Regions from separate parts of the Paenibacillus sp. FSL R7-0340 genome, predicted to be linked through region 3. Evidence: riboswitches for the same ligand, from Rfam matches in the RefSeq annotation. Region 3 holds a riboswitch; each other region holds the start of a gene.

Region 1 (3,209 bases), 370 kb from region 3:
AAAAAAGACGACCGACAGCAGCAGAGCAATCACAACGTGCTTGAACCGCAGCAGACGGGGATTAAAGAGTGGGGTGGACGGCTCCTGAACAGCGGTCTGTAGCTGAGCGTTGCGCTGGGATGTCGAAATCATGCAAGAGCCTCCTTATATAAAATTGATCTTCGTTTCATAGAATTTAGGTATAATTCCACTTGAAAATAGTAGTGTAGATCCGTATAGATACCTATTATCGTATGATGGGGATTATCCAAAGTCAACGCCTGAACCGGAAAAGTAAAAATGATGCAAAGAATTGTCGATGTTTGTTCTCGTTCTGTAATATGGTTGTCACAAAAACATCGGTTTACAGTAGCCGCGACTATTCTATATAATTTATGTAACCATGTTTCATAGTGTGAAACGAATATGGATACAAGAGGAGCGGTTCACGATGGAAGACCGTAAATTAACCGTTCGCGCTGTAGAGCGTGCACTTGATATACTGCTGTGTTTTACCGCAGATTCGGATCTTGGCCTGACGGAGATTGCCTCCAAAATTGGTCTACATAAAAGCACGGTTCATCGGCTGCTGACTACGTTGGAGGATCGGGGCTTTGTCGTTCGGAATGCCGAAACGGAAAAATATCGACTTGGCTTCCGCATTTGGGAGCTATCCACGCACTTGTCCCAAAGCGACGAGCCGGCGGTGTTGTTACAGCCTGCAATGGAAGGACTACGTGATCGTCTGGGCGAGACGGTCAGCTTGTACTTACGGGACGGCAGCATGCGTATTCGCATACAAGCCGTGCAGAGCAATCAGGCGATCCGCAGGGTTGCGCCTGTAGGTGCGCGTATGCCGCTGGCTGTAGGGGCCTCCAGCAAAGTGCTGGCAGCCTTTATGCCGCCGCAGGAGCTGGAAGCCCTGCTAAGCGGGGATGAATGGCCGTCCTCAGTAGACCCGGAGGTCTATAAAGCCCAGCTACAGGACATTCGCGAGAAGGGCTATGCGACCAGCTATGAAGAACGGGAGCCAGGGGCTGCTGCTGTGGCTGCCCCAATTGTAAACCGGAAGGGACAGGTCACTGCGGCTTTGTCTGTATCCGGTCCGGTCAGTCGGCTTGCACCCGAGACGCTACATGACTTTGCTCCGATTTTGATTGAAGCGGCGAAGGAAATGGGGCTTATGCTTCCGTAACAAGAATGAACACAGTTGAAGCAAGCAGAGTGATTTGATGGGGAGCGTCTCCTTGGTAAAGGGAACCTAGAAGGGTTGCCAAAGCCATAAATTTAAAGTAGTCTGGTAAGGATGGCGGGATATCTGTTATAGCCGCCTCATGTGAATAGAAGTATCACAGTTACTGGGGGAGCCTGTAATGCCGGGCTGAGATGGAATCGTGCAAGATTCCGGACCCTTTGCACCTGATCTGGATCATACCAGCGTAGGGAAGTAATCGGCCATTGAAATGTATACGCGGCTGCTGTCTACGGTGACGCATTGGAATAGGATTATTCCACATGCGTACTGTCTGGATAGCTGCCTCGTTAGATTAGCCGGTTCCCTGGGGAACCGGCTTTTTTGCATAGATCAGCGCCACCCTGGGAATGGTTCCGGATCGGTGTGTCATTTCATCGAAACGGGAGGAATGGACAATGAAGCAGACAGAAGTAGAAGGAACAAAAGGAACAGAATTGAAATCAACAGAAGTAAGATTGGTAGGAACAAAAGAAGTTGAGGTAGAGAAGACAAACGGGGAGCAAGCCAGAGGGGTAACGCCCTTTCCAGGGAGCCGTAAGGTATATATTCAAGGCTCACGGCCGGACATTGCCGTGCCAGAGCGCGAAATTGCTCTTCATCCTACACATACGCCGCAGGGCACGGAGCATCATGAGCCATTGCGTGTGTACGATACGAGCGGTCCCATGACCGACGAAGCCTATCAGGTCGATATCCGTCAGGGCCTGCCTCCATTACGGCGGGCTTGGGCCCTGGAACGGGGCGATGTGGAGGCTTACGAGGGACGCGCCGTCAAACCGGAGGATAATGGACTGAAACCTGGCTCCAAACGGGAGACAGTTGAATTTCCCGGCGTGACCAACCGTCCGCTTCGTGCTTCGCAAGGTCGTACAGTGACGCAAATGCATTATGCGCGGCAAGGGATCATTACGCCCGAAATGGAATTTGCGGCGATCCGCGAAGGGGTGGAGCCTGAGTTTGTACGGCAGGAGTTGGCGGCTGGACGAGCCATTTTGCCTTCGAATATCAATCACCCGGAAAGTGAGCCAATGGTCATTGGGCGTCATTTTCACGTGAAGATCAATGCGAACATTGGTAATTCTGCGGTTACCTCCTCCATCGAGGAGGAAGTGGAGAAAATGACCTGGGCTGTGCGTTGGGGCTCGGATACAGTTATGGACCTGTCCACAGGCCGTAATATCCATACAACACGTGAATGGATCATTCGGAATTCTCCTGTACCGATTGGGACTGTACCGCTGTATCAGGCACTTGAAAAGGTGAACGGCGAAGCAGAAGCGCTGACGTGGGAGCTGTATCGCGATACGCTGATTGAGCAGGCGGAGCAGGGAGTGGACTATTTTACAATTCATGCGGGTGTATTGCTGAGGTATATACCGATGACGGCGAATAGAATGACGGGAATTGTATCCCGTGGTGGGTCGATCATGGCAGCCTGGTGCCTTGCGCACCATCAGGAGAATTTTTTGTATACGCATTTTGAAGAAATCTGCGAAATTATGAAAGCCTATGATGTGGCCTTTTCTCTCGGGGATGGTCTACGTCCGGGTAGCATCTATGATGCGAATGATGAAGCACAGTTTGCAGAGCTGGAAACGTTGGGCGAGCTAACGCAAATCGCCTGGAAGCATGATGTTCAGGTCATGATTGAAGGGCCAGGACATGTCCCTATGCATAAAATCAAAGAGAATGTGGATTTACAAATGGAGATTTGTAAGGAAGCTCCTTTCTATACCTTGGGGCCGCTCACGACGGATATTGCCCCCGGATATGATCATATTACCTCAGCCATCGGGGCGGCGATGATCGGTTGGTTCGGGACGTCCATGCTGTGCTATGTTACGCCTAAAGAGCATTTGGGTCTGCCGAATAAGGATGATGTCCGCGAGGGTGTCATTACCTACAAAATTGCGGCACATGCTGCCGATCTGGCGAAGGGTCATCCACGGGCACAGCAGCGGGATGATGCTTTGTC
Region 2 (3,209 bases), 560 kb from region 3:
ATACTCCCGGGTACCACACGCCATACTCGGACAATGCCTGCCGCTGCCCATGAAATACTTCTTCCGCCCTTCCATCCGCAATGATCTCCCCTTGAGCAGAAAGCACCACAATCCGGTCCACATCATGGACAATTTCATTAATTTTATGCTCCACGATCACCAGTGTCTGGTCTACCGAAATGTTTCGAATGGTATCCCACACCTGTGTAGTGCCTTCCTCGTCCAACAAAGCCGTGGGCTCATCCAGAAAAAGCACTTCTGGCTCCATAGCCAGCACAGACGCAATCGCCAGCCGCTGTTTCATTCCCTGTGACATGCTGCCAATGGGCATGTGTATATCATCCGTTGATAGACCAACCTGTATCAGCAGCTCGCGAATACGGGATCGCATCTGCTCACGAGGAACCTGATTATTTTCCAACACAAAAGCCAGTTCCTCGTCTGCATATGACATACAAAACTGCGTATCAGGATCTTGAAATACAATACCTGAGACACTTGGGATTACAGCAGCATCGCATTTCATAGGCACTTCTATCGTGCGTGGAATCAGACCGCTTAACACTTGGAGCAGCGTTGATTTACCGCATCCACTCGGTCCCAGCAACAGCAGCTTTTCCCCCTTGCGGACAGACAAAGACATATTGTGAAAAAGCAGCTCCTGCTCACCGGGGAATTTCAACCGAAGACGGGTGATCGAAGCCACCACATCTTCGGTTGCCTGGCTCATCAATCCAGCCCCTTATAATCTTGTTCCGTTGCGGGTCTCAAACTTCGCGTGACTCCGGTTACCTCCAATGCCCTAGCCAGATAGAACGCGAATACCCCGGCAATCACAATGCTGCCAATCATGCGAAAACCAATATACAAAACATAGTTCCAGGTCGAAAGCTGATCAATATACCCGTAGCTGAAGTCTAAAATCAGAGAAGCGACAGCCGCCCCGGCCGCAGCTAGCGAAGCAACCCACAGGTTTGCGTTCCGATACAGAAAAGCCGCAAAAAATAGCTCCGCTCCCAAGCCTTGCAGCAGGCCATAGTACAAAGTGGACATCCCCCATTCGCTTCCCAAAAAAGCACTGACCGTTGCCGCTGCCACCTCTGCCAAAATTGCAACACCCGGCTTGCGAATGATGAGATAAGCAAAGGTGCCTGCCATAAACCACATGCCATACATCAGTTGCTCGGTGTGTAGACCGAATGGTTTCATCAAATCATAGGCAGGTCCCCATATTTTGTAGACTAACCCGAACACAACAGCGATCACAATCGTGACCAAAATATCAGTCAGCTTCAACCCTTTGGACGCTCTTACAGCAGTATTCATTATTGCGTGCTCCCCTTATCCTTATAATTGGCCTCTTGGACATAAAAAAAAGCTTGTCTGGAGCTGAATCTCCAGGCAAGCTTTATGCGCAGTAAAAGGTGAAGCACCATACAAAACATCATTCGTCGATATGCCTTATATAACCAGTAGTCTAAGCTACTACACTGATACCAAGCCAAAGTCAGGGTCAAGGTAAAATGCTAGGACATACATTGTATCTATCGACAACCGCAAAACAAGCGGCATTCCTGTATAGTGTTCTTGGTTTCTCTACGCTGGCATTACCCAGATCAGATTTCACGGTCAGTGGCAAGGGCCACCCTCTCAGCCTGACTTTCTCAAGCTCCCGACAATGCTTTTTTAATTCACTATAATATATACCACATCTATGGCTTTGACAATCCTATAATCCGAAGAAACGTTTGGCTGTCTCCGTCGTGGCGATTTCGATCTCCATCATGCTTCGGCCTGTACATTCGGCTATCGTAGCAGCAATGTGAGCGAGATACATCGACTCATTACGCCCTTCTTTGGGCTTCACGGGCAAATTACGCGGGGTCAAAAATGGAGCATCCGTTTCAATCATCAGACGGTCCAAGGGAATATCTCTGACCAGTTCACGCAGATGTTTGCCACGCCGTTCGTCGCAAATCCAGCCGGTGATCCCGATATACAGTCCCATCTCTACATACGTATGCAATTCTTGTTCCGTGCCTGTAAAACAATGCACCACTGCTTTATCGACAAGCCCTTGATACTCCCGCAGCATAGCGGCAAAATCCTCATGTGCATCTCGTTCATGCAAAAATAACGGCATATTCAGCTCACCCGCCAGTTGGATTTGCTCGCCAAACCATCGGCGCTGCACATCACGCGGCGAAAAATCACGGTTATAGTCCAATCCGCATTCCCCTATGGATACGACCTGCGGCTGACTCGCCAGCTGACGGAGCTGCTGAACCGTCTCTGCGCTGCAGTCTTTGGCATCATGGGGATGCACGCCAGCTGTCGCATACAGCTTGCCCGGATAACGTGCTGCATACTGAGAAGCCTCCCGACTGCTGCGGACACTGGTCCCGGTAATAATCAGGGGTGAAATCCCTACAGCTGCGGCTCTCTCTACCACCTGTTCCCGATCCGCATGAAACGAACGGTGCATCAAGTTCACGCCAATATCAATTAACGGTGTACCCCTTTCCATCTCAATCCCTCCTTCGCAAACTACAATCTCGGATCAATCGGCTCCGATTCCAGAGATAGCGCGGCAAGGACGCATTCATGAATACGATCTACCGTATCCTTGCGGACAAAACGTTCCACGCCTTCCATACCAAGCGCTCCTTCCATCAGGGCATGACGCTCCTTTTTGTTCGTTCGACGCTGCTTCAGACGCTTTAAATTCTCAGGGGCAAGATAATCCATACCGTAAATGATGTGCAAATACTTCCGGCCTCTCACCTTGATTGCAGGCTGAATCATCTTGTCCCGATTTTTCATCAAAAAGCGTTCCGGCTTGATCACAATCCCTTCATGACCATCCTCTGTCATCTCGTTCCACCAGCGAATGACCTCTTCCTCGCTTGCTTCGTCCGTGATAACGCGATACTCTGTCTCCATAAACAGGGAAGACAGCCCAGCCAGCTCCCGGTTTTGCTCCATATGCCAAATATGAGAATGGTCGAAAAAAGTCTTTCCGCTGTGTGCCAGTGTATGGAACGGTGCAATACGAATTTCATCCAGACCGTCCACATCCCAGCAATATTTTTGAAAAGCCTCTTGAAACGTTACGGCATTCGCGTACTTCTGTTCCATTTCCTCCAACCAGTCTCCAACCTCTCGACCTGCAACCTTCGCCTGCTTCAGCTTGTCTACCAGCTTACTGC
Region 3 (3,209 bases):
ACGCTTTTCCACCAGGATGCGTTCTTGCCTTTCGGATTCATGGGCGATATTTCTCGGTCAGCTTGTTCATGCTGATGCCTTGTGGGTTATGTGCGATTTTGATCTGTGAAATGACGCTGGGACTGCCCGCTTCCGTCAAAGCTTCGTGCATTTCTTTAACCACTTTCAGCAACTCGTCGAGCTCGCCCTCCATGGTCGTATCCAATGGATTCACCTGATGTTTGACACCGGAGCGCTGAATGACCTCAATCGCCTTATCTACATACGGGTAAGAGTCCTCGTTATTAGGAGTTTTAGGGATTACTTGAATACTGAGCAGTGTGTTAGCCATGCAAATTCACCTGTCCTTTATTTGGAGTGTTATTAAAAAAATATGGTGGTTTAAGGCGGGGAGACCGCTTCGCGGTTCATTTGATCTTACGATCGCTTCGCTTCTCCAGATTCAAATGAACCACTACGCTGCCAACCGCCTTAAAAGCACCCTATTTTTAAAGCTGGTTTGTGTGGCATTTTTAACACACAAGCGCACCTACTTAGCGCTTAGATAATATGAAAAGCTAAAGAATAAACCAAGTAGAACGAGAACGAAGTGGGCGGAATGGTGCTGTACAAGCGTTAGCGTTCGCCTTTGTACCCAGATATTCATAAAAGAAATCTGGGTACAGCAGCGATGGGAAGCACCATCCGACTGCGTAGTGGCGCTTTGTTCACTTCTCTAGATCAGTCTTATTTAGCGTTTTAACAAATGATCAACGCTTGGGCAGGAAACCGTTTGTGAAGGCTTTATCGACTTCCAAAGGCTTGCTGAGCAGCTTGCGTTCGTACATCCAGTCCGAATAGTTTTGCCATACCTCCGCTTTTTGCACACCCCATTGCGCGGCATCGTCCTGATAACGCGGGCTTAGCCATTTTTGGCTGGCAAGTACCAGTTTTTTATCCAGCTCCGGTACAGCTTTGCTTAAGATGTCTGCGGCTTCTTCCGGATGAGCGATAGTGTATTCATAGCCTTGTGCGGTAGCGTCCATGAACGCTTTGACCAGCTCGGGATCATTTTTTATTGTCTGTTCGTTGCTCACAATTACAGGTGTATAGTAATCGAGGCTTTTGGAATAATCTTTTACATACAGCATATCCAATGGCTCACCTCGAAGCTGGGCCTCGATTCCGGTCCATGCGTAGAAAATCCAGGCAAAGTCGATATCCCGCTTCACGGCTGTAAAATAGTCTGCATTGCCCATGTTGATGATCTTCACTTTGCTCACATCGCCTTTGTCTGAATCCATGATGGATTTCATGACCGCTTCTTCTACGGGAGAGCCCCAACCGCCGTATTTTTTACCTTCAAAATCTTTCGGGCTCTTAATTCCACGATCTACCGGGGCTGCGAAGCCTGAGGTATTATGCTGAATCACCGCAGCGATGGATACAAGCGGCACGCCTTGCGTACGAGCCTGTGTGACGCCTTCTTGGTAGCTGATACCAAAAGGTGCAGCATTAGAAGCAACCATTTGATCAGCTCCGCCTGAACCAGGTTGAACAATTTGGACATTCAAACCCGCTTTTTCGTAAAATCCTTTGTCCTTAGCGACATAGAGTCCCGTATGATTCGTATTGGGTGTCCAGTCGAGCACGACTTTAACATCTTTGAGCCCCTTTGCCGGAGTAGACGTTTGAGTGTCGGTAGCGGGAGCCGCTTCTTGGGATGTGGGGGGACTTCCACCGCAAGCGGTCAGGGTCAGGGCCATGAGCCACAGACTGATCAGTCCCAGGCTTAATATTTTCATGCGCTTCATCGTTGTGTTCTCTCCTTTAATTACCCGTTATCCGTCCAATCAGACAGCTTAAGTTACCCATTTTCTAAAAATAACATCTGCCGGATGCGATCTTTCCAACAACTTAATCTTCAACAAAAAAAGCGCCCCGAGTTTCCGGGACGCTTGCGCTTGTATATACCAAAGTAAGGGATGGTCCTATGTAAAAAAGGCACATCTTGCTTAAGCATTCCTACGCTGGCATTACCCAGATCAGGTTGTAAGGGTCAGTGTCTTGGGACACACTCTCAGCCGGCCGATTCCAGCACCCCTGGCATTGTATGGTTTAATGGGTTCATTTATTCGGGTTTACTACGACGATTATATGCCTTGAATGCGGGTCTGTCCAGCATGAAGGGAGAGGTGACGGTTCATTTGCCGAACGACAGGGTACACTTTTACTGTGAGCTTTGATCTGAAAATGAGCATGAATCAATTCGATTCGATCCGGTCATGTTATTTTCAGAACAGCTACGCAAGTAGGTTCAGATGGGCTGGTGCCCAATGGCGTGGCCGTAGAGAATTCTAATTCGTGAAAAGGAGTTGTTGTACTGTGGGTAAAACGGAAACATTGGATCGCAACCAACTGGAACAAGCCATTGTGAAGGCTTTGGATAACAACAAATTTTGCTCGTTAGGTACGGTAGAGGGTGGCAAACCGAAAGTACGCTATATGGCCCTTTTTAACGATGGAATGAACATTCATCTGGCGACAGATCGCAAAACGCATAAAGTAGAGGAGCTAAAGGACAATCCGAATGCTTATCTGCTGCTGGGTTATGAAGTTGGCGGTACGAAGGAAGTCGTAGAAGTGGAGGCTACCGTCCAGATCACAGCTGATGAGGGGCTGCGCAAACAAGTGTGGAACGATTCCTTGAAGGAATGGTTTTCCGGACCGGATGATCCCGATTATGTCATTCTGGACGTGAATCCGACACGCATTGAGTATGTGGGTCAGCAATCTGAGCGCCAGGTTTGGAAGAAGTAATACGAATATAAATGGATAAGCCGGTGAATCTCCGAGTTTTTTAGGAGGTTTGCTGGCTTTTTATTTTTTGAGAAAATTAATTATTTTTTCATAAATAATTTAAGTAAATGACTACTCTTTTATCTGGCGTTGGATTAAAATAGAAATGGTGGGTTCATGGCTTACATATATGTGCAAAAGTATGTATATGAGGCATACACCTTAATGAGGAGGGGTATATTTTGTTATTTCGTAAAAATTGGTTTAAAGGGTTTACAGCAGCAGTTGTGGCTTGTAGCATGCTGGTGTTTTCGGCCGCTCCATCCTGGGCAGCTAGCGATTCTCGCGATAGCGCTACGGTGAATTTGCGGATCATGGAAACAACGGATATTCATGCGTCGCTGATGAACTATGATTACTATTCAGACAAA
Region 4 (3,209 bases), on a different contig from region 3:
TTTTCCAGTAATGACAACCATTGTATTGAGCGTTCGAGCAGCCCGAATTGCCAGATCGACATTTCCGCTGTCAGCACTGTCACCAGCATCTACGCCTTTAATCTCACGCGCTTCTCCAACAAGATGCGCGACTTCGGCTGCATTGCCCCGCACCAATGAGATTTTGACTTTTCTCAGGATTCGCAGTGCCGACTCAGTTCTAAAGCTCGTTGCTCCCGCACCGACCGGATCTAGCAGGACCGGAACACCGTGTGCATTCGCCGATTGTCCAGCAATGATCATGGCATCCACCAGTTCGCGGTTCAGCGTACCGATGTTTAACACGACGGCTCCCGCTATTTTTGCCATGTCTGCTACTTCCTCGGGTGCATAGGCCATCACCGGGGAGGCGCCCAATGCATACAGGCCGTTGGCCGTAAAGTTAGTGACTACCACATTGGTCATATTGTGAACGAGGGGTTTGCTGTTTTGTACCTTCGTCAGGAGATCCGAATAACTTTTTTCCCATGTACTCATAATGATTATCCTCTCTATAGTTGGTGGTTCAACAGGGCATTAACTGTACTTCACGCATCGAATTGCCAAGCTGACTATTCCAAGACCGCTGCCTGTATCTGGACCGGCCATTCTTCCTGCTTATAGGCCATGTCCCAGAACTTATATTCCAGCTGGCAGCTCAGTATAAAATGCTCAATCATCCGCTCTCGCTCAGCAGCCGTTGCGCCTTCCGCCCAAGCATCTACACGTTCTCGGAACTTGAGTGTTGTATCATCAAGCTGGTCTCCATAGAAGCCCATCCATTCATAGAACGGATGAGACTCATCCGGCTTTACTTCATCCAGCAGCCTGCGACCAATCTCGGCATACGTCCACATACATGGCAGCAGCACAGCCAAGATCTCGCCCAGGCTGCCCTCATGCGCAACCGTCAGCATGTGACGGATATAGTGATGAGCCGACGGAGCGAGCGGATATCCCTGCAACTCTTCATAGCTCACCCCTGCGACAGCACAGAAATTTTGATGCGGATGAACCTCGCTGTGGAGAATAAAAGAGATTTGTTCATTAAATACAGCCATGTCCTCCCGATTCGTGCATTTGGAGATTGCGATGCCGTATATCCGCATGTAGGCGTTCAAATATTCAAAGTCCTGTTTTACATAGTGAATCAGCTGTCCCCTTGTCAAACTTCCTTCAGCAATACCTCTCACAAAGGGATGCTCAAAAATCGCTTGAAAAATGCCGTCCGCCTGCCGACGGAGTTCTTGTGTAAAACTCAATTTCCCCACCTCCATTAAATTGAAGAGCAAGAAGTCCTGTAAGAATATAATTCCGGAACAACGCTAAAAAGCCGCCCCGGAAAAATGGAGCGGCTTCAACAATAGGCCCAATACGCAAAAAACGCTTGAAACCTTATATACGAAGGCTCCACTTTCCTACGCTAGTACGAACTAGATCAGGTTCAAAGGGTCCAAGATACATTCTTGTCTCAGCCATATTGGCTCCCCTAGTGGACTTCTATTCTTTTGACTATTACTGTACATACGTTCATACGCTATGTCAAACATAGTGTGCAAAATATTAAATTTCCTCTAGTTAGGTGTTTTGGGCTTAGTGAGGATGATGAATTACACTTTCCACTGCTTTGACCTTGGCATATTCCGGTTTCCACATTGCATCTTGTATAGCTTGTTCCACATCTGAAATGTGCGCCTGAGCTACCTGATCCTGTATCGCGGCTTTTGCAACCGCAATCGCAACAGCGTACGAAACTTCGCGTAATTTTCGGATATGAGGGAGTAGCGCACCGCCAGGCGTATTCGAATCTACACCATTGGCAACAGCAACTGCTGCCGCTGTAAACATCGCAGGGGTAATCCTTTTGGCTTTAACCACAATCGCACCCAGACCCAGTCCCGGAAAAACAAAGGCATTGTTCGCCTGCCCAATCTCAAATTTCGTACCGTTATAGGTGACGGGCTCAAAAGGACTTCCGGTTGCGATCAGTGCTCTGCCATCTGTCCACCGGATCAAATCCTCGGGTACTGCTTCTGCAAGGTTTGTAGGATTGGACATGGGCATAATGATCGGGCGTTCTACATGTTTCGCCATCTCCTTGATGATCTCTTCAGAAAAGGCACCTGCTACACCGGAAGTTCCAATCAATATCGTAGGCTTCACCTGACGGATGACCTCTAGCAGTGGTATTTTGCCGTCACCCGACCGGGTCCATGAGCTGACTTCATCCTTTTTGCGCACATACGGTTTCTGATATTCCAATACGTCTTCCATATCTTCCATTAACAGCCCGCGATAATCAAAGGCCCAAAAGGACTTGAAGGAATCTTCTGCGGAAAGGCCGTCCTCGATCATAGCACCCCGAATTTGATCAGCATTACCGATTCCTGCTGCCCCTGGGCCGAAAACAAGTATTTTTTGTTCACGCAGCGGAGTCTTGGTGACACCCACCGCCGAAAGAATCGCAGCCAAGGTCACCGCTCCTGTACCTTGTATATCATCGTTGAAGGTGAGTATGCTTTGACCGTATTTTCCTATAATATGGCGTGCATTTACGCTGCCCACGTCTTCCCAATGTAAAAGCGTCTTTGGGAATTGCGCTAACGTTTTGCTGATAAAAGTATCAATAAACTGGTTATAGGCTTCTCCGCGAACCCGTTTATGGCGGTTTCCGATGTACAGTGGATCATTCAGCAGCTTTTCATTATTTGTACCTACATCTAGTACAATTGGCAGCACCCGCCCGGGATGAATGCCTGCCGCAGCCGTATACACTGCAAGCTTGCCGATAGCAATGTTAATCCCCCCGACGCCCCAGTCACCAATCCCTAAAATACTTTCGGAATCTGTCACGACGATCAGATCCACATCATGGCCGCTCAAACCAGAATTATGGAATGCTTGTCCAATACCGTTCGGGTTATCTATCGACAAATATATGCCTCCAGGACGGTTGTACTCGTGACTATATTCTTGAATCGCGGTTCCTACGGTCGGCGTGTAGACTACGGGCAGCATTTCACTCAAATGATCGGTTAGCAGCCGGTAGTAGAGTACGACATTTCGGTTGTGAAGGTCGTTGAGAGAAGCATTTTTTCGCAGCATGGTGGGTTGTGCCAGAAACTGCTGATATGCCCGTACGCTCTGTTTCTCCAATGAAAGGACGGTTGGAGGAAGGATTCCTTCCAAAC

What was found. Region 3 has a riboswitch for thiamine pyrophosphate ahead of MKX59_RS23125 (ABC transporter substrate-binding protein). Riboswitches for the same ligand answer to the same signal wherever they lie in the genome.
Region 1: it holds a riboswitch for thiamine pyrophosphate, as region 3 does, so the genes downstream of both, thiC (phosphomethylpyrimidine synthase ThiC) here and MKX59_RS23125 (ABC transporter substrate-binding protein) in region 3, are expected to answer to the same signal.
Region 2: it holds a riboswitch for thiamine pyrophosphate, as region 3 does, so the genes downstream of both, MKX59_RS25650 (ECF transporter S component) here and MKX59_RS23125 (ABC transporter substrate-binding protein) in region 3, are expected to answer to the same signal.
Region 4: it holds a riboswitch for thiamine pyrophosphate, as region 3 does, so the genes downstream of both, tenA (thiaminase II) here and MKX59_RS23125 (ABC transporter substrate-binding protein) in region 3, are expected to answer to the same signal.

What each region holds. Positions count from the first base shown of each region.
Region 1 covers NZ_JBBOBY010000002.1:419,664-422,872, forward strand. Annotated here, with positions in the region: gene MKX59_RS24760 (alpha/beta hydrolase) at 1-132, opposite strand, end outside; gene MKX59_RS24765 (IclR family transcriptional regulator) at 431-1,174, shown strand; TPP riboswitch at 1,330-1,442, shown strand; gene thiC (phosphomethylpyrimidine synthase ThiC) at 1,630-3,209, shown strand, end outside.
Region 2 covers NZ_JBBOBY010000002.1:611,198-614,406, reverse strand. Annotated here, with positions in the region: gene MKX59_RS25655 (ABC transporter ATP-binding protein) at 1-730, opposite strand, end outside; gene MKX59_RS25650 (ECF transporter S component) at 730-1,326, opposite strand; TPP riboswitch at 1,576-1,685, opposite strand; gene MKX59_RS25645 (TatD family hydrolase) at 1,730-2,527, opposite strand; gene MKX59_RS25640 (polynucleotide kinase-phosphatase) at 2,548-3,209, opposite strand, start outside.
Region 3 covers NZ_JBBOBY010000002.1:54,223-57,431, forward strand. Annotated here, with positions in the region: gene MKX59_RS23115 (ABC transporter permease) at 1-41, opposite strand, end outside; gene MKX59_RS23120 (MTH1187 family thiamine-binding protein) at 38-331, opposite strand; gene MKX59_RS23125 (ABC transporter substrate-binding protein) at 750-1,793, opposite strand; TPP riboswitch at 1,985-2,094, opposite strand; gene MKX59_RS23130 (pyridoxamine 5'-phosphate oxidase family protein) at 2,365-2,799, shown strand; gene MKX59_RS23135 (bifunctional 2',3'-cyclic-nucleotide 2'-phosphodiesterase/3'-nucleotidase) at 3,021-3,209, shown strand, end outside.
Region 4 covers NZ_JBBOBY010000001.1:1,511,001-1,514,209, forward strand. Annotated here, with positions in the region: gene thiM (hydroxyethylthiazole kinase) at 1-516, opposite strand, end outside; gene tenA (thiaminase II) at 591-1,280, opposite strand; TPP riboswitch at 1,417-1,519, opposite strand; gene MKX59_RS06795 (NAD-dependent malic enzyme) at 1,612-3,209, opposite strand, start outside.